DNA from 3 places in the Megalodesulfovibrio paquesii genome. Region 2 is predicted to be linked to each of the others. Evidence: predicted binding sites of a transcription regulator. Region 2 holds the regulator's gene; each other region holds the start of a gene.

Region 1 (7,261 bases), 330 kb from region 2:
GGTCAGGGGCAGGTAGGACATGAATTCGCCCATGATGCCCGGCCAGTAGAGCATGGGGAAGAACGCAGCCACGGTGGTGAGCGTGGAGGTGATGACCGGCCAGGCCACCTCGCCAGCCCCCAGCCGGGCCGCCTCAAAGCGCGAATGCCCCAGCTGCATGTAGCGATAAATGTTCTCCACCATGACGATGCCATTATCCACCAGCATGCCCAGGGCGAGAATCAGGGAAAAGAGCACCACCATGTTCAGGGTAATGCCCATCATGTCCAGCACAATAAAGGACACCAGCATGGACAGGGGGATGGCAATGGAGACAAAGACCGCGCTGCGCCCGCCAATCCCCACCAGCACCACCCCCAGCACCAGAATGAGGCCGGTGATGATGTTGTTTTCCAGATCAGACACCATCCGCCGGATATCTTTGGACTGATCGGCCATGAGGTCGATGCGCAGGCTTGGCGGCAGCTGCGGGCGCATCTCCTCCACCACGCGTTTGACTTCATCAGTGATGAAGATGATGTTCTCGCCGGCCCGTTTCTTCACCTGCACCGTCACACTGGGTTGCCCCTGAATGCGGCTGACGGTGGCGGGGTCTTTGTTGGAGTCCTTTATTTCAGCCACATCGCGCACGTAGATGGGCTTGCCATCGCGCACGTAGGCCACCAGCGAGTTTATTTCTGCAGGGTTGCTGAACTCCTCCGGCACGCGCACCTGATACTTGCCTTCGCCAATATCCAGGGAACCGCCGGGCATGTTCACATTGCTCTGGGAGACGGAGTTCAGGATGCTGGAGACAGGCAGATGGTAAAAGCCCACGCGGTCCAGATCCAGCTCCACGTGAATCTCGCGCGTCAGCCCGCCGATGATGGGTGCTTCCAGCACGCCGGGGATGGATTCGATGCGGTCCTGCAGATCCTCGGCCATGCGCTTGAGGCGCTTGGCCGAAAACTCACCGGACAGGGCAATCTGCAGAATGGGCTGGTCCGAAAAATTGGCCTCCTCCACCTCCGGATCGTCTTCCAGGTCCGTGGGCAGATCCGGCTTGGCCTGATCCACCTTGTCGCGCACCTTTTGCAAGGCGTCGTCAATATTCTCCGAGGGCAGGAACTTGATGGAGATAAAGGAAAGCCCTTCCTCGGAGGTGGATTTCATCTCCTCCACGCCCTTCAGGGCCTTGAGCTTGCGCTCCAGGGGCATGGTGATCAGGGTTTCCATGTCCTCCGGGGCCACGCCTTCGTACCGCGTGGTGATGAACACATACGGGATGGTGATGTCCGGCGAGCTTTCCCGCGGCAGGGAGACGTAACTCGCCGCCCCGAACAGGATGATGCCCACCACCGAGACCACCACGGCCCAGGGCCGCGACAAGGCGAGATTGGGAATGATCACTGGACGCGTACCCCGGCGTTGGCCCCTGTGGCGGCGTGGCCTTCATGTGCGGCGGCAACGGGAGCGGCGGGCGGATTCAGCACGGCCAAGCTCATGCCATCCTCCACATCCTTCTGCCCGGAGATGATGAGCCAGTCCCCCGGGGTGAGGCCCTCGAGAATCTGCACGCGGTCCCTGGCAATATGGCCGATGGCCACGGTTCTGGCCTTGGCCACGCCGTGCTCCGCCACATACACCAGCCGTTCGCCACCGCGATCCACCACGGCAAAGAGGGGCGCGGTGATGGCATCGGGGATGTCACGCCGCACGAAGGTGACCCGGGAGGCCATGCCGGGCCGGATGCGACCGTCTTTATTGTCCACCACCACACGTACCTCAAAGGTTTTGGTGGCGCTGTCGGCCTTGTAGGCCACAAAGTCCACCACGCCAGGCCATTGCTCGGTGCCGTGGGCGTCGATGGTGACCACCACAGGCTGCCCCACGGCCAGATGCCGCACGTCCATTTCCGGCACAGACACCGTCACCCGGATGGTGGTGACATTGACGAGATCCACCACCGGTGACCCCTTGGTGACATATTCTCCGGGATCCACCGTGACATCATTGACCCGGCCGGCAAAAGGCGCGCGGATGACCGTGCGGGAGAGCGCGGTTTCCACCTCGTCCACGGAGGCCTGGGCCACGGCCATTTCGGTCAGGGCCTGATCCTGTTCTTCCTTGGAAAGCACGGCTTGCGCAAACAGCGCCTTGCGTCGGGAGGCCAGATCCTGCTTCAGGGCCAGATCAGCCTTGGCCTTGTCCAGCTGCGCGCGAACCAGGGCGGCGTCCAGCCGGAGGAGCTCCTGCCCTTTCTGGACGAGGTCGCCCTTTTCCACACCCACCCAATCCACGCGGCCTTCGGCGTCCATGGCCAGCTGCACGTCCTGCAGGGCCTCAGTCTGGCCCGGCAGGACCAGCAAGTCCTTGAACGGCCGGGGGGTCACCTGTTCCACCTGCACTTCCACAGTACGCACGGGGGATGCAGGCACCAGCGCGCTGCCAGAGGCGTTTTCTGTTGCATTGGAGGTCGTGTTGGCCCCCTGCGCATGCAACGGGCTCTCACTACACCCCGAAAGCAACGCAGCCACCACAAGACACCAGGCGGCGATGATGAACAGCCGTTCCACAATACACTCCTTGGCTGCCTAGGCAGCCTGCCTCGTTCCCACGGCACAGACCCCGGCCTGGGAAAAAGCGGTGATATGATCCGCCAGCGTTCCGAGATCCTGCAAGTCCCGGCACCGGCCATCGTCCAGACGGGATTCGAAATTGCGGGCATACACGTAATACACCACCTGGGCGAACAGACTCATGGCGCAGCGGGAAAGCACTCGTTCCTCGGCCGCAAGCTGATGCTCTTCAAGAATGCCCTCAATGATGTTTCGCAAATACTGCTGCGAAGGCCTGACAAACGTGTCCATGAGCACGGCGATGTGCGGAGAATCGCCAAACAAGGCCTCCAGCACAAAGCGGCCATGCTCTTCGGTGTAGTCCCCCTGATCATTGCAGAAGAGGCGGCAGAGGATATTGTAGACCATGGTCCGCAGCCGATCCGAGGCTGAGGGATTCTCGGGGAGGCCACTGTCCAGAGGATAGCGGCGGGCGCCGCGGTCCAGCAGGTTGGCCACCACGGCAATATACAGCCCGTCCTTGTCCTGAAAATGATAATTCACCGCCGCCACATTGGCTTTGGCCACCCCGCAGATATCGCGGATGGTGGCTTTCTGAAAGCCCTTTTCCAGAAAAATGGCCTCAGCGGCCTTGAGGATGCGGTCGCGGGTGGAATCCTGCACCTCGCGCCGGGGCTGCTGAAATTGCTGAAGGCTTCTGGCGTGCATGTTGGCATAGGGTGGCATGGGGCGCTCCAAATATGGCTTGAAACAACGTTCTCTTTAAACAATGGCTCAATCGTTGTTTGAAGGAATTATCAAACACCGTTGGAATCTGTCAACGTATCAAACGCTGTTTTTTTCATAATTCCAGGAAAAAATGGCGTGGAATGTCGAAAAACTTAACACTTGTTAGCCAAACCGACAGCGTTCGCTGCTTCTGATTGCGTAACACACTCAAAATACACATAAAATATCTGGATCGTTTTTTGCTCTATTTCACTAAAAAAACATATAGTTACCAGGAGCTCCCCTATGAATCCCCGCCGGCTTGCATTCCTGCTCTGCGCTGTCCTGGCATTGTGTCCCACCTTGGCACAGGCTGCCGTATTAACCTTCGACTCAAGCGCCGACCTCGTTGGCTGGTACCGGGATCGCTATGAGCCTGCCGTCTTTGAAATCGCGTCCTTCGACGGCGACTCTCGCCTGCACATTGGAATTGATGGCAGCGATCAGCAATCCAGCTCCTTTTACAATTATCAAGGGATGAAACTCGACTTCGGGGTATCGGTCTCCGAAATCATTACTGCCGATTTGTACATCGATTCCAGCTGGAACAGCGCCAATGTCGGCATCTGGGGTACGCTCAAAACCCTCGACGGCCTCGTCAGCGGGTACCCCATCATTTCCTGGCGCGAAGGTGCCGGCATCATCTCCGGCTTCTACAGCTTTGACTATTTTCTTGGCGGATGGAATCTGCTCGGCTCGGGCTATGCCGAAGATGCCTGGCATACCTTGGAAATGCGCTACACCGGCTCCACCATGGACTATTATATTGATGGCGTATTTGCTTACGCCTTCGACGACATCTGGCAGGACGGTGTCATTGCCAACATCATCCTGAATTCGTACAATTTTGGTGAATCTTTCGATGTGTACTGGGATAATGTCGGCACCCGCCAGACGCCCGAACCCTCCACGCTGGTGCTGGCCGGTCTTGGGCTAGCTGGATTGATCCGCATGCGCCGCCGCAACCGGGCCCGCGCAACCACCTAGTGTGATGTCCACGAAATAAGGTGATAAGAATGTCAGCAGATTTCGTGGAAGATCGTCAGCCGAAATGCGGGGATTTCGGCTGAATCACGGAGCATGCTGCTCCGGGGCCGCTGTGCCAGCGGCCCAGTGTTGCGTCTATTCTGTATGGAGCATGTTAGAGGACGCAACACTAGAAACGCCTCCTCGATTCGCCACTGCATGCCGGCCGCCGTGAGTCCACCTCACGGCGGCCGTGCGCGTTCCGGCTCCTGCTTCCGGGAAATATTTCGTGTAACGATGCAAGCTTGCCTGACTTGTGCTCCGCGGTCAGGCTGATGTATGCTCCGGCTTCCTCCCTGCATGGAGCGCCGCCTCCGCAACCCAAGGAGCATGGTTTGAAGACCGTCTTTATCACCGGGGCCACTGCTGGCTTTGGCGCGGCCTGTGTCCGTCTGTTCGCAAAAAACAACTGGAATGTGGTGGCCTCCGGCCGCAATGAAGCACTTTTGAAAGGGCTGGTCGAAGAGCTCGCGCCTGCACCGGTGCATCCCCTGGTGCTGGACGTGCGGGACAAGGACGCCGTGTTCAACGCTGTGGCCGATCTGCCCAAGGCGTTTGCCGCAGTGGACGTGCTGGTGAACAACGCCGGCCTGGCCCTGGGGCTTGAGCCTGCCTTCGGCACCTCTCTGGATGACTGGGAAGTGATGGTGGATACCAACATCAAAGGCCTGCTCTACTGCACCCGCGCCATCCTGCCCGGCATGGTGGAACGCGGCACGGGGCATGTGGTGAACCTTGGCTCCATCGCCGGCAGCCATGCTTACAGGGGCGCCAATGTGTACGGTGCCAGCAAGGCCTTTGTGCAGCAGTTCAGCGCCAATCTGCGGTCCGATCTGCTTGGAACAAACGTCCGCGTGACCAACATCGAACCCGGCATGGCCGAAACAAACTTCTCCAAAACCCGCTTCCATGGTGATGAAACCCGCGCCGCCACCGTCTACAAAGGCGTGACACCTCTGTACGCCGAAGACATTGCCGAGGCCATCTTCTGGGCCGCAACCCGACCGGCCCATGTGAATATTGCCCGTGTGGAAATATGGCCCACCAATCAGGCCGACGGCGGCCCCACGGTCCATCGCAGCCAGGACTAACCCTCCTGCGCCACCAGCGCATGAAGCCCGCAATCCCTGCCCATGGCGTTTTGCAACCCGGTTTGTGAAATGCCATGGGCCGCCGGCCAGGCCACACGTGAGGAACGTGCCTTTTACTGCAAGGACAGCATGAACACTCCCCGACCCGCCAGGGCATCCATCAGCTGCACCAGAGCGCACACTGGTCCTGCAAGCCGGGCAAGCCGGGCCGGCCAAGGAGATCTGGTTGTGCGGGCCTCCTTCGAGAACGGTCTGACCCTGCACTGCGCCGTGCAGCCCCCGGAAGGACCAGTCACCCTGGTCGAGCTCCTTCCGGAGGTCTTCACTCTGGGCAATGCCATTCTGGAGCAGGCTGAATCCGCCACCTCCGCCTCGGGCCTGACCATCACCTGTGCCAAAGGCTGCGCCATGTGTTGCCGGCAGCTGGTTGCCGTTTCCCTGCACGAGGCAGCGCTGTTGGGGCATCTTGTCTGTCAGCTTCAACCCGATGAACAGGCGCGGATCCGGGACGCCAGCGCCGCCATTTGCTCCCGTCTGGAGCAGGAAGGGTTGCTGGCTGCACTTATCCACAGTCATACGGCAGAGTTCACCAATGCCTCCCGCCTGCAGGAACTCCAGCGCCGCTACTGGGCACTGCAGCTCCCCTGCCCCTTTCTGCTGGATGAGGCCTGCAGCATTTATCCCTTGCGCCCGTTGCTGTGCCGGGAATTTCTCATGACCTCGCCTCCGGCATTCTGTGCCGAACACGTTCAGGCCGCAGCCAGCATTCGGCGGGTCCACCTGCCCATGAGCCTGTCTTCCGCAGTGGCGTCCTTTGACGGCTTGCACGCCACTCCCACCCGCGCCGTGCCGTTGCCCCTGGCGCTGACCCTGCAGGGGTTGCTGGAAGCCAGAAACCTGCCGCAGGCGCCGGCCAAGGTCATGCTCCGGGCGCTGCTGGAGCATGCAGCCGAACATTTTGCATATCCGGCACAGCCTTGATCTGATTCACCCCGGGACTTGAAGTGATCAGTCTTGCCATGCGGGCCAGGCATGGCTAGGGTGAATGCATGCCGCCGCGTTCCTCCTCCTCCTTTGAAGAGTTTGCCAACTCCCTGGCCTCGGAAGCGCTTTCCGAAGCGGCGGAGAATTTTTTTGGCCGCCGTGTGGAGCTGGAACGCCAGGAGGAGCTGCTCAGGCGCAAGGCCGAAGAGCTGCAACGCCTGGCCGAGCAGGCCCTGGATGCCGCCGCGCTGCTCGGTGCGCTGCTCCTGGATGAGCAGGAGGCGGTGGCGTTTTTCCGCCTTGTGGGTCTGGAACTGGACGAAGCCGCCTTGTCCGAACTGTTCTGCACCCTGCGCGGGCGGCCCCTGCGGCTCAGAAGTGCCTTCCCCCGAGCACTGACCAAAGCCAGCCGCTATGCAAAACTCCTGGAAGCCGCCTACACGCAGGCCCGCCAGGCCTTTGAAGAATACCGCCATGGCCGTGTCACCCAGGACACTGCCCGCGGCCCCAAACGCATGACCCTGCATTACAAACAGCTGGAAGACTGGTGCGACGAACACAACTGCCGGGTTCGCGATGCGAATGCATCTCAGGCGCCCTCTTGTGTTATCGGCTTTTGCAAACAGCTGGTGGGCGATGGGGAACGCGAACGCATCCTGGGCGGCGGAGCCCATGGTGGCTGCAGCATTGATGATTCCATGGCCATAAAACCAATCGATTTCGCCTCATTACAGCTTCCAGCCTTGCCTTCCCTGCCGGATACCCCGGGCCTTTCCGCCAAAATTCGCGACTTCGGGCAAGCGCTCCACTCCCGGCGTGGAGAGGAACTTGCCG
Region 2 (7,261 bases):
ATAGGACATCAGGCCCAGGCACAGCGTGGCGGAAAAGGCGCTGTTGGGCGGAATGTGCGTGCCCGCGGGAATGGCATCCAGCCAGAAGAGCTCAAAAAAAAGGCCCACCCCCAGGGCGGCCGGCATGTCGCCGAACAGCAGCCCCCAGAGGAAGGCAATACACAGGGGCCGCTCAAGAATGCCCAGATTGATGGTGAAGCGGCCCAGCCCGGTCAGGGCAAAAAAAAACTCGTGCCCAGGGCGGCCAGGGGCAGCGAATGATGGGCGAGGGAGGCGACGGTCATGGGCGACATGGGCATCACTTGCATGGTCAGGCCCTCACCAGATGGGTTTGATGGTGACGGGTTCGGTGGGCAGGCAACGGAAATCCAGCTCCACCCCGTGTTGTTCCAGCCAGGCCAGACAGTGGGATTCATCCTCCGACACAGCCACGTGAGCCAACAGCTGGCGCTTGCCCGGAGCATAATGCAGATTGCCGATGTTGACCACCTTGCAACGAAAGCCGTGTTCCATGGCGGTTCGCGCGTCGCTGCAGCCGTTGAACAAGACCAGGGTGTTGGTCATCTCATAATTTCGCGCCAGGCGGGTCATGGCTGCAGGCAGATCCGCCACAGTGACGAACAGGGTCTCGATACTGTGGGGGATGGCCAGGGTCATGATTTCCTGCTGCAGCACGTCGCCGGCCACGGCGTCGTTGCAGACCACCAGCACCTCGCAATCGGTGTGGGGCAGCCACGTTTCGATAACCTGGCCGTGAACCAGGCGGTTGTCGACGCGCACCCAGAACATGGCCGACTCCCTTAACTCCCTTTGACTCGGGCGCGCAAGAGTTCGCCTGCCACGACGATACCCTGCCCGCCTGCCTTCTTGACCTCAACAGCCAGGGCCGCCGGGGCCAGATGGCGTGCGCCAAGGGCTTTGAGCAGCATAGGCAGGTTGACGCCGGTCACCACCTCCAGCTCGCAGATGGGCGGTTCCTGCCCCAGGAGCGAGAGGCTAAGGTTGGTGGGAGTGCCGCCGAACATGTCCGTCAGCAGCAGGACACCCTGCCCTTCGTCGCAACGAATCACGGCGTCTTTAAGCCGGTCCACGATGGCGTCAACGCTTTGGGTGTTATCCACGCACAGAGCGGCGCAGCCGGTTTGGGGGCCGAGGATGAATTCCGCTGCGTGCAGCAAGTGCGCGCCATAGTCTGCGTGGGTCACCACCACCACGCCTGTGCGGGGCTGGGATTGGGAATCGTGTGCCATGCCTCCCCGTCCTTGATTTGTCGGCCTTGCCTGGGGGGTATCGGCCGGGCCTGGGCCACGCCCTGGCAGCGTGGCGGGCGCAGCTAGCCCAGGGCCATGTGCCGGTGTTCCATGGATACCGGATAGCCGGCGGCCTTGAACGTTGCGAAAATCGCTTCCGTAACGGCCACGGAACGGTGCCTGCCGCCAGTGCACCCAATGGCCACGGTGACGCGATACCGCCCCTCGCCGTCGTACAGGGGCATGAGGTAGAGGAGAAATTCCTTGAGCTTGTTCAGGAAGGTCTTTCCAGGATCCTTGCCGAGCACATAGTCCACAATGGCGGGATCCTGCCCTGTCAGCGGACGCAAGGCCTCCACAAAATACGGGTTCGGAAGGAAGCGCAGGTCAAAGACCAGGTCGGCCTCCAGGGGGGGGCCGTATTTGAAGCCAAAGGTGATCAGGTGGATGGAGAGGCCCTTGCCCGTTTGCCCCAGGGCGCCCCATTTGTCCTTGATGACACGCCGCAGATCGTGCACGGAATGGTCGGTGGTGTCCACCACCAGATCGGCCAGATTGCGCAGGGGCAGCAAGGCCTGTTTTTCGAGTGCAATGGCTTCTTCAAGCCCCACACTGCAGCTGCCTTCGCCCTCCTGCGGCTGACCCATCTGGACCAGCTGGACCATGGGGTGCGGGCGGCGGGTGGCGGCATAGCGGCGCATGAGCACCGGAGTGCGTGCCTCAAGAAAGAGGACCTGGGGGGTGGCCCCCAGGTCCTTGATTTCTTGGAGGACGAGTTTCCAGGCGGAGGCGGCGTCGTCGGCCGTGCGCACATCCACCCCCAGGGCCAGCCCCTGGAACTTGCGGCGGGATTCGCCGGCAAAGAGCTGCACCAGCTTGGGAGCCAGACTGGGCGGGATACCGTCCACGGTGAAGAAGCGCAGGTCTTCAAACACGCCCAGGGCCGTGGATTTTCCAGCGCCGGACAGTCCGCAGACCACCATCACCGGAAAGGCGGAGGTGGCCGGGAACAAGCCCGGCGCGGCTGAGGACGCCTCTGCGCTCAAGTTCTCGCCAGCAGTTTCCACAGGCTCTCCTTGTCCGGCGCGCTCAGAAAATCACGCCGGAAGGCATCGTCTTTCAGCAGCCGGGAGATGTGGGCCAGGATGCGCAAATGCATGCCTGCCACCTGTTCCGGCGCCAGCACCAGAAAGAAGATGGAGCAGCGCTTGAGGTCCAGGGCCTCGAAGTCCACGCCTTCCTTGCTGCGACCGACCACAAGGACAATCTTGTCCAGGTCCGCCAGCTTGCCGTGAGGGATGGCAATGCCGTCTCCGATGCCGGTGGTGCCCAGGTATTCGCGTTCCAAAAGCACCTGCAGGGCTTTTTTGGCATCAAAGCCGGGCATGGTCTCCGCCACGGGGGCGATGAGCTCCTGCAGCACAGCCGGCTTGGCCGTGGCGTGCAGGTCGGGCAGCACCAGCCGCGGGTCGAGGAATTCCTCCAGTTTCATACCGCTTGACCAAACTCCCTACATGCCGGGGTCGATGAGGCCGTAGTCGCCATTTTTGCGGCGGTACAGGACATTGACGCGGCTGGTTTCAGCATCCAGGAACACCAGGAACTGTTCCTGGGAGGTTTCGAGCTGCTCGGCAGCTTCTTCCACGTTCATGGGTTTGGGCTGGAAATGATCGGAATCGACGATGCTGCGCTCCCGGCCGCCAGAGGGCGTGGGCGTGAGCTGGAAGACTTCCGTGCGCACGGTGCGGCCATCGAGGGCCACATCGCCACCCTTGCGCTTGTCCTTGCCCTTTTCCCGGTGCTTGCGCATCTGGGCATCCAGTTTGTCCAGCACGAGGTCCACGGTCTGGTACATGTCCTCGCTGGATTCGGAGGCCGAGAGGTGCAGGCCGTCGCCCACAAGCTTCACTTCGGCCATGTGGCGCTGCTTTTCCACGCTCATGGCCACTTGCAGCTCCGCGGAGGCGTCGGTGCGTTCCAGAAATTTGGTGAGTTTTTCGAATCGGCGCTGGGCGTATTGCTTCAGGTGCTCGGACGGTTCGAAATTCTTGAAGGTAAAGGTAATCTGCATAGGCGCTCCCGTGAGGTGCGCCGCCGCGCCGCGTAATGCGTCGGGCGGGGTTTGTGGATCAGAACATTTCCCGTCGCTTGGAGGAGGAGGGAATGTCCAGGGCCATACGGTATTTGGCCACTGTACGGCGAGCGATGTTGACATGCAACGTGTCTTTGAGAATTTCTGCAATGCGCTCGTCAGAAAGCGGGGACTTGGGGTCCTCGGCGTCGATGTGCTTTTTGATAAGCGCTTTAACGCTTTCCGAGCCCACCTGGGTGCCGTCATCCAGCTCCAGGGCGCTGTTGAAGAAGAATTTCAACTCAAAGGTGCCGTGGGGGGTGGCCATGTATTTGCTGGTGGTGATGCGGGAGACCGTGGATTCGTGCATGCCGATATCTTCGGCGATGTCCTTGAGAATCAACGGCTTGAGCTGCGTCACTCCATGCTCGAAGAACTCGCGCTGGTGTTTGACCACGCTTTCCGCCACCTTGAAAAGCGTGCGCTGGCGTTGGTAGAGGCTCTTCATGAGCCACTGGGCCGAACGCATCTTTTCCTGCAGATAATCCCGCTCCTTATCACTGCCGCGGGAGGGCAGGTCGCCATAGGCGCTGGAGAGTTCCAGCCGGGGCAGGCCGTCCTCGTTCAGGAGCACCACCCATTCGTCGCCCAGTTTGTACACAAACACGTCCGGGCTGACGTAACTGGGTTCTCCCGAACCGAAACTGGCGCCGGGCATGGGATCCAGACCCTGGATCACCTCCAGGTACTCACGCAGCTCCTCAAGGGAAATCTTAAATTTGCGCGCCAGCGGCTTGTAGCGTTTCTTTTCCAGATCTTCCAGATGCTCGCGGACCAGCTCCACCAGGATGGGGTCGGTATCCATCTTGTAGAGCTCCAGCTGCAGGAGCAGGCATTCCTGCGGCGTACGGGCGGCCACACCCACGGGGTCCAGCCGCTGGACCTTGTGCAGCACGGCCTCCACCTCATCCACCGTGCCGCTGGTCATGGCGGCCAGCTCTTCAGCCGAGGCCTGCAGATAGCCCGAGGAACCGAGATTGCCGATGATGGCGTCGGCGATTTCCAGCTCACGCGGGGTGGCACCGGAAAGCCGCAGCTGCCACTCCAGGTGCCCTTCCAGGCTGTGGCTGGAGGTGAGCCGGGCCTCAAAGGAGAGGCCGTCTTCGGGGATTTCCACCTCGCGCTGGTTCATCTGCCGCGTGGTGGAGGCAAAATCCCCGATGTAATCCTCCCAGTCCGCACTTTTGAGCATGTCGCGCTCAGTCACGGCGTCGCGCTCCTGGCCGGCGGGACTGGCATCCTGAAAGGAGGGTTCGGGGGCGGTTTCCTGAAGGGACTCTTCCAGGAAGGGGTTTTCCAGCAATTCCTGCTGGACCGTCTCTAGCAGCTCGATCCGGGAGAGCTGCAACAGTTTAATGGCCTGCTGCAGCTGGGGAGTCATCACCAACTGCTGGCTCAGCTTGAGGGACTGTCTGAGTTCCAGGGCCATGTGTCCGTAGTGCTCCGTTCGCTAAAAAATTAACAAGATTGACAAGAAAATGCAGCTGTGTTTCGCAGGCTAACATCCTGGACGGGTTTGAGTAGTGCCACAGAAGCACGCCCCTTGCAAGACGTGGCGGCATGCAATGTTGATTCCAGCGGTGTCAAGCGGAAGTTTAATATTTTTCCCGTTGAATTTGCGCTGGTTGGTCTCTATTCAGACTTGGGGATGCAGAAAAGAGTTTACCGCTGCGCTGAGTTTGCCCTGGGCCTGAAGAATGAACCGGATGGCTTCCCGCGTGGCGGCGTGTCCGCCAGGGAGCCGGCTGGTCCAGAGGGCCAGGCGCCGGCATTCCGCCTGGGAGTTGGGCACGGTCATGGGCAAGCCCACTTTCTCCATGACCGCCAGATCCACCCAGTCATCCCCAAGAAACGCCGCCTGGGGCCAGCCCAGGCCATGCTTGTCCAGCATCAGCTGCAGGGCGCCCACCTTGTGGCGGTGGCCGGGTTGGTAATCCTCCACCCCGAGTTCCTTCATGCGGCGGGCCACCACAGGAGAATCCAGCCCGCTGATGACCGCCACATGGAGCCCCTGGGCCTGGGCAGCCTTGATGCCCAGGCCATCCTGGGCATGGAAGAGCTTGTCCGCCGGGCCGGCTTCCTTGTACAGAAGCCGGCCATCGGTCAGCACGCCGTCCACGTCCAGTACCAGCAAGCGCACATGACGCGCCGCGCCCAACGCCCGGGCGCGGCGGATGGCAGGATTGCCCCGGCCTGCGGGCAACGGGCGGCGGGGCGGCCTCACGCCTGGTTGCTCCTCGTGGCGATACTCCCCTGTAACACCTTGGCAGCCTTGATGAATTCGCGGAACAACGGATGCGGGCGCATGGGGCCGGACTGGAATTCCGGGTGGAACTGGCAGCCCAGGAACCAGGGGTGGTCAGGCAACTCCACAATTTCCACCAGCTGCTTGTCCGGGGACAGGCCGGAGAACACCAGCCCCATCTCCTCGCACATGTCCTTGTAAGTTTGATTGAATTCGTAGCGGTGGCGGTGGCGTTCCTGGATTTCGTCCTTTTTGTACGCCTCGTGGGCCTTGGTGTCCGGGGAAACCACACAGGGATAAGCCCCCAGGCGCATGGTCCCGCCCAGGTCCGTATCCTTGCCCCGGGTTTCCACCTTCTGCGTCCGGTAATCGTACCATTCCTTCATCAGATAGATGACCGGGTGCTGGGTCAGGGGGTTGAATTCCTGGGAATCGGCGTCCAGCTTGAGCACGTTGCGGGCGAATTCAATCACCGCGCATTGCATGCCCAGGCAGATGCCAAAGAAGGGAATCTTGTTTTCGCGAGCGTATTGGATGGCCCGGATCTTCCCGGTGATGCCGCGGTTACCAAAGCCGCCGGGCACGAGGATGCCGTCCAGCCCGGCCAGAATGCTGCCCACGGTTTTGTCGGTCACTTCCTCGGAATTCACATACACCAGATTCACGGCCACGTCGTTGGCAATGCCACCGTGGATGAGCGCTTCATGCAGGCTTTTGTAGGCTTCCTTCAAATCCACATACTTGCCCACAATGCCGATGGAAACCGCGCCAATGGGATGCCCCAGCTTCTGCACCACCTGCTTCCAGGCTGAGAGGTCCGGGTTCTTTGCCGGCAGTTTGAGCAGGATGGCCACCTTCTGGTCCAGCCCTTCCTCATACAGTTTGAGAGGCAGCTCATAGATGCTCTTCACGTCCACAGCGGAGAACACGGCATCAGCATCCACGTTGCAGAACAGGGCGATCTTGGCCTTGAGCTCGTGAGGGATGTCCTGCTCGCAGCGGCAGATGATGATGTCCGGCATGATGCCGATGGAGCGCAGTTCCTTGACGCTGTGCTGGGTGGGCTTGGTTTTCAGCTCGCCCGCTGCCTTGATGTACGGCACCAGGGTCAGGTGGATGTACAGCACGGCCTCCTTGCCCAGGTCCCCGCGCAGCTGGCGGATGGCTTCCAGGAAAGGCAGGCCTTCGATGTCGCCCACGGTGCCGCCAATCTCCACAATGACCACGTCCATATCATCCGAAGCCAGGTTCAGGATGGACTGCTTGATCTCGTCGGTAATGTGCGGAATCACCTGCACGGTGCCGCCCAGGTAGTCCCCGCGGCGCTCCTTGGTGATGACGCTGTGGTAGATGGAACCGGAGGTGTAGTTGTTCTTCTGGGTCATGGGCGTATTCAGAAAACGCTCGTAGTGGCCCAGATCCAGGTCGGTTTCGGCGCCGTCATCAGTCACGTAGACTTCACCATGCTGAAAAGGATTCATGGTGCCGGGGTCCACGTTGATGTACGGGTCCAGCTTCTGGATGGTCACCTTGAGCCCGCGGGCGATGAGCAGCGAGCCCAGGGACGCGGCGGCCAGGCCCTTGCCCAGGGAGGACAGCACACCGCCGGTGACAAAAATAAATTTGGTCTTCAAT
Region 3 (7,261 bases), on a different contig from region 2:
CAGGTATCTGTTATGGATGGAAATAAAGCACGGCAGTTCGTTGAAATAGCTTGGCCCTTCGTCAAAGGCCGCAGCCAGGCCCTTCATGGCCGAGGAAAGCCCCTCCACCACCTGCCCCACAGCCAGCTGGCGCTCCAGCTCCACCAGACGGGCGCTCTTTTCCCTGACAATGCGCTCCAGATTGCGGGTGTGCTCCCGAAGCTGGCGACGCATGGCGATCTTGTCCGCCGCGCGTCTGAGGGCGCTGATGAGCAGCTCGTCACGCACGGGCTTGGTGATGAAGTCCATGGCCTCAAGCTGCAGGCTCTTGATGGCCAGCTCCATGTCCCCATGCCCGCTGACCATGATCACCTCAATGTCCGGCCAGGCGGCCTTGATGCGCTTGAGCAGCTCGATGCCGTCCATGCCGGGCATTTTGATGTCCGTGAGCACGATGCCGGGCGCAAAGGTCTCGCAGAGCGCCAACGCCGCCTCGCCATGGGCCGCGGTCTGCACCTCGTAGCCCAGGTCGGCCACGGACAGCTCCAGCACCTCCCGGATGGGGGCTTCGTCGTCCACGATCAGGACGCGCTCGGACAACCCGTCATGCATGGTCAGCTCCAGGCTGGAGGGTGAACGGATGGTAGGGGGAACCCCTTTTTGGAGAAAGGGGTTCCCCCTACACCCCCCTCCCCAAAGACTTTTACCTGGGGTGATGCGTGACGCGGTGATCGCAACAGAAATGAATCCTTCGGGGAGGGCATTGAGAAACACGCTTGCATCACCAACACCTCAAATATCTTTGGAAGGGGGGTCTGGGGGGGGAAACCTTTCTTTAAGAAAGGTTTCCCCCCAGTTCTCCCAACTCCCTACATTCCCACCATTTCCTTGGCCAGGGCCAGGGTCTTTTGCGGGTCCACGGGCTTGGAGAGCACGGGGACGCTCTTGTTGAGTGCCGGCGGGCGAGGGCCGACGCCGGAGATGACAATGACCGGGATTTCGGCCAGGGAAGGTTCCTGGCGCAGTTTGACGTAGAACAGGGTGCCGCCACGGCCGGGCATGTCCATGTCCAGGGTGATGAGGTCGGGGTTGTGGACCTGGGCTTTTTCCAGGCCTTCCACGCCATTGTTCGCCACGAACGTGGTGAAGCCGGCCTCGTCGAACACGTCCTTGAGGTAGGACACGATATCCGGATCGTCGTCGATGATGAGCACTTTCTTAGACATATGCACCTCGTGATTCGCCTTAGAATCAGGCGGATTACTTCAGTTTCTGGAGAGACTTGGCCATTTGCAGGCCCACGCCCAGGCCTTCGCGCAGGGCTGGGTCGCGCATGGCGGAGACCATGCTCCTGAGGCCGATGGGCTCGGCGTCCTTCAGGTTCATGGCCGCCGGGAGTTCGGTGAGTTTGTTCAGAAACTCCATGAATTCCGGGCTGGACATCTTTTTGAGCAGGCCAAGCATCTCGACAAAGCTGTCGCCCATTTCGGCCAGGTCCTCGGGACCATACTGGGCAGCCACCTTGGCCCGCACTTCGAGCATGGCTTCATAGGTCCGGAACACGCCGCGGGTTTCCAGGGTGCCCAGGAAGCGGATGGCGTTGTGCATGGAGCTCTTGAGCATGGGCTCCATGGTGTGGAAGAGCTCGATGGCGTTTTCCATCTGGTCCAGCATGTAGGCGATGTTCTTCATGTTGCGCAGCAGGCGCTTGAGCATGAGGAACCCGTCTTCCAGCTCGAAGCCGTGATCCACCTGTCCGAGTTCGCGCAGCAGGTGTTGGAAGGACGACTTCATCAGGGGGCTCAAGTCGTCCTTGAGTTCCTGGATCTCCAGCCGGGACTTGCGCATTTCCATGAGCTCGGCTTCGATCGTCTCCAGTTTTTGCAGAATCAGGTCCTCGTTCTTCATGATGCAGGACCCTCCTTACAGGCTGCACGCGCCCATGCGCTTCTTGCCGGCCATGAACATCTGGGGTTCCAGAGGCAGTTCCTTGCCCTTGAGCATGAGGTTGAAGTACACCCACTTGAACATCATCTTGCCCATGTAGTTCATGAAGGACTCGCCCAGCAGATCCATGGGCCCCAGGCCGGGGAAGGGGTATTTTCCCGGCAGGGGTTCAATTTTGTAGTTGAAGTCGATGAGGGTGGCCTTTTCGTAGCCCGTGACGATGAAGCAGGTGGAGTGGCCGTCGAATTCAGGGCGCGGTTCCAGGCCTTCGATCTCGCGGTGCAGGTTCTCGGCCACCACGTCGGATTCAAAGTGGGCCACGGAGCCGGCCTTGGAGGTGGGGACGTTGGTCGCGTCGCCAATGACGTACATATTCTCGTACTTCTTGGACTTCAGCGTGTGGTGGTCCGTGTCCAGGTAGGCCATGGCGTCGCCGATTTCAGAATCCTCGATGACCTTGGAGCCGAAGTTCGGCGGAATGGAGACCAGCAGGTCGTAGTCCACTTCCTCGCCCTTGTGGGATTCGATGACCTTGCGGCCCACGTCCACGCTGCCGATTTCAAAGTTGGGCGTAATCTTGATGTTCTTGTCTTCGCAGAGCTTGCCCAGGATTTCCGCGGCCACGGGCTTGGTGAACGCCCCGGTGAGGGGGGTGACCAGTTCGATCTCGATATTGCAGCGCGAATCGTTGATCATGTAGAACCAGTCAGCCAGGAACACGAACTCCAGCGGGGCCACCGGGCACTTGATGGGCATTTCGGCGATGTTCAGCACCAGCTTGCCCTTGTTGAAGTGCTTGAGCTTCTTGGCCAGGGCCACGGCGCCGTCGGGGGTGTAGAAATCGAAGATGTCCTTGCGCCAGCCGTCGCTCATGCCGTCGATTTCATCAGGCACGATGCGGCAGCCGGTGCCCACCACCACCCAGTCATAGGTGTGGGTGCCGCCCTTGCAGGTGACCTTCTTGGCCACGGGGTCGATGTTCTCGATCTCGTCCTGCACAAACTCCACATTGGAGGGGATGAAGTCCATCTGCGGCTTGATGCAGTCCTTGAGGGAATAGATCCCAAAGGGAATGAACAGCCAGCCGGCCTGGTAGTGATGCTGCCAGGAACGGTCGATGATGGTGATCTTCCACTCTTTCGGATCCAACAGCTTGGCCATCTTCGCGGCGACCATGACGCCGCCGGCGCCAGATCCCAGGATCAACAGCTTTTTCATGTGGTTCACGGCTCCCTGATGAGGATGGTGATTGCAGTGGTGCGCGAGCCGCCTTCCCGGAGCAGCCGGGTGCCGGCCAGCGCATGGAGCCGTATGAGCAAGGGACGGGCCAAGAATTTCCGCATTGAATTTCAGCTTGTTGCGCCAATCTATCCCCCGAGCCCCCCAGCAGGCGCAACCTTTTTTTACTTCTGTTTTGGTATGAATTTAGTTTGGTATTTTATTCCAGTGTGTTGCAGGATCTGTCAACCCGGTGCAAGGCGTCAACCTGGGTTGACGTCGCCCAGGGTCTTGAGGCGCTTGTGCAGGGCCTGGCGGGAGATGCCCAGCAGTTTCGCCGCCTTGCTCTGATTGCCCCCGGCCTGCTTCAGGGCCTGGAGAATCACATCCTCGGCCACGCGAGCCTCAGCCTGCCTGAGGGTGGGCAGGACGCAGGCAGGGCCGCGCTGCAGCGACGGGAGCGGTGGCAACGGGCTCGCGGCCTGGTGCAACCCCTGCCGCACGGACTGCATCCAGTCCACCACCGGCCCAAGCCCCAATGGCCCGCCGCCCCGGTGCAGGGTGCAGGCGTGCAGGAGCATGGACTTGAGTTCGCGCACGTTGCCGGGGAAATCGTAGCGTCGAAGCTCGGCGTAGAGGGCCTCGGGAATCTCCGGCACCGACTGGCCGGTCTCCCTGGCTGCTTCCTCCAGAAAATGGGGGACCAGCAGCTCCAGATCCTCCAGCCGGTCCCGCAGGGGGGGCAGCACAATCAGGTGGGTGCGCAGACGGAAGAAGAGGTCGCGCCGGAAGACGGCGGGATCCAGCAGTTCGGCCACGGTCTTGTTGGTGGCCGCCACCAGCCGGCAGTCCATGGGTCGCGGTGCGTCCGAGCCCAGGGGATAGTATTCGCGCTCCTGGATGCAGCGCAGCAGCTTGAGTTGTGAGGTCAGGGAGAGGTCGCCGATTTCATCCAGAAACAGCGTGCCGTCGCCGGCTTCTTCCAGCAGTCCGCTGCGGCCGCCCTGGGCGCCGGTGTAGGCGCCTTTTTTGTGGCCGAAGAGGGTGTCCGAAAGCATGACATCATCCAGCCCGGCCACGTTGCAGCCGATGAAGGGCCGGTGGCGGGCGTCTCCCGCGCAGGCCTGATGAATGGCCCGGGCGGCCAGCTCCTTGCCCACGCCGGTCTCGCCCACGATGAGCGCCGGCTCGCGGGACCGGGCCACGGCAGCCAGCTGGGTCAGCACCTCGCGCATGGCCGGGCTGCGGGTCAGCAGCTGCGCCCCCTCCTCTGCCGCAACGGCAGCGCCAGGCTTTGCGCCGGCCACCAAGGCACCGCCCCCTGCAGTGAGGGAGGCCCTGTCCGCCTGCCCCCGCCGCTCCAGCGCCTGGGTCACGGCGGCCAGCAGCCGGCCGCGGTCCACAGGTTTGACCAGATAATCCAACGAGCCGGCCTGCATGCAGCGCACGGCCGTCTCCACCTCGTTGTGCCCGGTAAGGACGATGGCCGGCACGTCCAGGCCCTGCTCGCGGATGTGGGCCAGGATCTCCTCGCCGCTGGTGTGCGGCATGGACAAATCCAGCATCACCAGCGAAAACGGCCGGGTGGAGAGCAGCTCGGGCACGGTGCGGCTGTCTGAGCAGAGAATGGTGTTGGTGATGCCGGAAAAGCGCAGGTTCAGGGCATAGCTGGTCAGGGCCTGCTCCTCGTCGTCCACGATGAGGATGGGCGCCAGGGGATGCTTGGTGTCTGCGGCCATGGTCAGCCCCTTGCTCCAGGCAACGGTCCTGGAAAGACCACGGGCAAGGCCACGGGCAGGGCCAGCAGGGCCTGCGTGCCCCGACCGGGAGCGGATTCCAGCTCCAGCCGCCCGCCGTGCTCCCGGGCAATGGACAGGGAAATGGACAAGCCCAGCCCGGTGCCTCCCTGCTGACCTTTGGTGGAATAAAACGGCTGCGTCACCAGGGGCAGGGCCTCAGGCGCGATGCCCACCCCCTCGTCCGTGACCACGATTTCCACCGCGCCGGCCTCCGGGTCATGCCTGGTTTCCACCACAAGACCCTGCCCCTCGTGCTCCAGGGCGTGGCAGGCGTTCTGCAGCAGATTGACCACCACCTGCTCCAGTCGTTGGCGACGCCCGCGGACCAGGGGCAATCCAGAAGCATACCGCACGTCGAAACGCCTGGTGCGGCGGCCGATGTTCTTGTGCATGAGCAGGGTCGCGGCCTGGACCACTTCATTGACGCTCAGCAGCTCAAAGCCGCCATCCACGTCCTGTCGGCTGTATTGCTTGAGTTCCTTGACGATGCGATTGATGCGCGTGGACCCCTCAATCACGCCCTGTAAAAGCTGGGGGACAAAATCCACAATCTCCGGAATGCCCACCTCCCCCGCGCCCGGCTCCAGCTCCTCGCCGCGCAGTCGTTCCAGCGCCGGCTGCAGCCGCCACCAGAGATCCATGAGCAACGGAGCGTTGAGCATGATGAAGTTATTGGGATTGTTGATCTCGTGCGCCACTTCGGAGACCAAGGCCCCCAGGGAGAGCAGCCGGTCCGCATGCAGCACCCGGCTCTCGGCCAGCTTCTGATCGGAAATGTCCATGCCCACGGCCTGATACTCGCGCACGTGCCCGGTTTTATAGAAAAATCCCTGTACCACCCAACGAATCCACATGGGCCGGTCTTCCAGGGGCCCCAGGCTGCCGGCGTCTTCAAGGCGCTGTTCCACCTCGGCTACGGGGCGTTCGGGGCTGATGGAGGCCACGGCGGCGTGGAAGCCTTCCCGCACCGACGGCGGCAGGGCCAGCAGAAGATTCTCGCCCACACATTCATTGCGCCGCCGACCAACGCAACGGCAGCAGGAGGCATTGGCATAGGTGATGGAAAAATCAGGCAGGAAACAGCAAATCGGATCCGGGCGTTTTTCCAGGATGCTTTGGTATTTCTTTTTGCGGTTCAGGAGACCATCAATGCAATCCCGATACCTAGTCACATCTTCCACGATGAGCTGCTGCAGCGTTTGGCCTTCCACTTCCACTGCGCCGCAGTGGATGCGCACCCAGCCAATGGAGCCGTCGGCCCGGGCGATGGAGCGTTCCACATTGAGCCACTTGTTCCGCGGGCAGTTGATCTCCGGCATGGACGCGCACATGCCCAGGCAAAAGATGGACAGCACATCCAGAAAACACATGAATTCCAGGTCCCTGGGCGTCACTTCGGTCACGCGGTGGAACTCGCGGTTGACGAAGACGATATCATCGGCCTGATTGGCCAGGAGCACTCCCACGGGCAGGGCGTCGTACACGGCAGCCAAAGAGGGGGCCAAAGAAGCAGGTGGGGGAGCGCAGCGCATATCAGCCTCGTTTGGTATGAATTTGATCCCGTATCCCAGCCGGCCGCACTTGGCAAGGAGAAACCCCAGCCCCCGGCATCCCTATTTCACCACACCACCGGCGAAACACCTCACAGCCAGTTGCTGCACAACAAAAAGTGCAATAGGGTGTGACTGTGTTTTGCATGGACTTGTCAGGGGGGATGCATGCTGGGGTCGACTCGCTCACGCATTGTGCTGCTCACGGCACTATCCGCCCTGCCTGCGTTATGCATTCTCCTGTATAATGGCTGGGAGCAGCGCCAGCAGCGGGTCATCGACGCGAAAGCCAGCATGCTGCTTCTCGCCAAAGGCATTGCGGAGGTCCAGCAACGTCATGTGGAGTCCACCCGCCAGTTGCTGAACGTGCTGGCCCTGATGGATAGCGTGCGCGACCGCGATGCCGCAGCCTGCGCCAGATTGTTCGCGCAGATTCTGAAGACACATTCCGACTATACAAACATCGTGGCCGCAGATTCCACAGGGGATGTCTTTGCCTCGGGCGTACCTTTTGACCCCATCAACCTGGCCGACCGCAAGCACTTCCAGGAGGCACTGACCACCGGGAGATTCTCCGCCGGAGAATTCATCATTTCCAGGTCCACCCACGAAAATGCCTTTCCCCTCTCCCTGCCGGTATTCGACGAACAGGGCCAGGTTGTGGCCGTCATCACTGCCGCGCTCAAGCTTGATTCGTACGCGGGCTATCTGGATGAGGTCGGCGCACCACAGCAGGTTATCCTGGGCATCACGGACCATGAGGGCATC

The links. Region 2 encodes sigma-54, which starts transcription at its own class of promoters, with help from an activator protein. Its sites were predicted from a motif close to CTGGCACGGNNNNTGCTT; they were not measured.
Region 1: a site for sigma-54 is predicted at 3,328-3,345, ahead of ACYQ00_RS12665 (PEP-CTERM sorting domain-containing protein). Genes of this name have one in related genera too.
Region 3: a site for sigma-54 is predicted at 3,240-3,257, ahead of sqr (type III sulfide quinone reductase, selenoprotein subtype). Genes of this name have one in related genera too.

Annotation. Positions count from the first base shown of each region.
Region 1 covers NZ_BAAIGQ010000005.1:1,337,796-1,345,056, forward strand. The annotation lists gene ACYQ00_RS12650 (efflux RND transporter permease subunit) at 1-1,389, opposite strand, end outside; gene ACYQ00_RS12655 (efflux RND transporter periplasmic adaptor subunit) at 1,386-2,555, opposite strand; gene ACYQ00_RS12660 (TetR/AcrR family transcriptional regulator) at 2,574-3,284, opposite strand; gene ACYQ00_RS12665 (PEP-CTERM sorting domain-containing protein) at 3,573-4,313, shown strand; gene ACYQ00_RS12670 (SDR family NAD(P)-dependent oxidoreductase) at 4,688-5,443, shown strand; gene ACYQ00_RS12675 (hypothetical protein) at 5,573-6,424, shown strand; gene ACYQ00_RS12680 (hypothetical protein) at 6,493-7,261, shown strand, end outside.
Region 2 covers NZ_BAAIGQ010000005.1:1,005,399-1,012,659, reverse strand. The annotation lists gene ACYQ00_RS11170 (PTS sugar transporter subunit IIC) at 1-180, opposite strand, end outside; gene ACYQ00_RS11165 (PTS sugar transporter subunit IIB) at 319-789, opposite strand; gene ACYQ00_RS11160 (PTS sugar transporter subunit IIA) at 801-1,250, opposite strand; gene rapZ (RNase adapter RapZ) at 1,334-2,296, opposite strand; gene ACYQ00_RS11150 (PTS sugar transporter subunit IIA) at 2,293-2,742, opposite strand; gene hpf (ribosome hibernation-promoting factor, HPF/YfiA family) at 2,761-3,321, opposite strand; gene rpoN (RNA polymerase factor sigma-54) at 3,380-4,810, opposite strand; gene ACYQ00_RS11135 (KdsC family phosphatase) at 5,018-5,557, opposite strand; gene pyrG (CTP synthase) at 5,602-7,260, opposite strand.
Region 3 covers NZ_BAAIGQ010000004.1:112,928-120,188, forward strand. The annotation lists gene ACYQ00_RS03230 (response regulator) at 1-591, opposite strand, end outside; gene ACYQ00_RS03235 (response regulator) at 849-1,205, opposite strand; gene ACYQ00_RS03240 (DUF1641 domain-containing protein) at 1,240-1,887, opposite strand; gene sqr (type III sulfide quinone reductase, selenoprotein subtype) at 1,903-3,144, opposite strand; gene ACYQ00_RS03250 (sigma-54-dependent transcriptional regulator) at 3,408-4,883, opposite strand; gene ACYQ00_RS03255 (PAS domain-containing sensor histidine kinase) at 4,886-6,475, opposite strand; gene ACYQ00_RS03260 (ATP-binding protein) at 6,662-7,261, shown strand, end outside.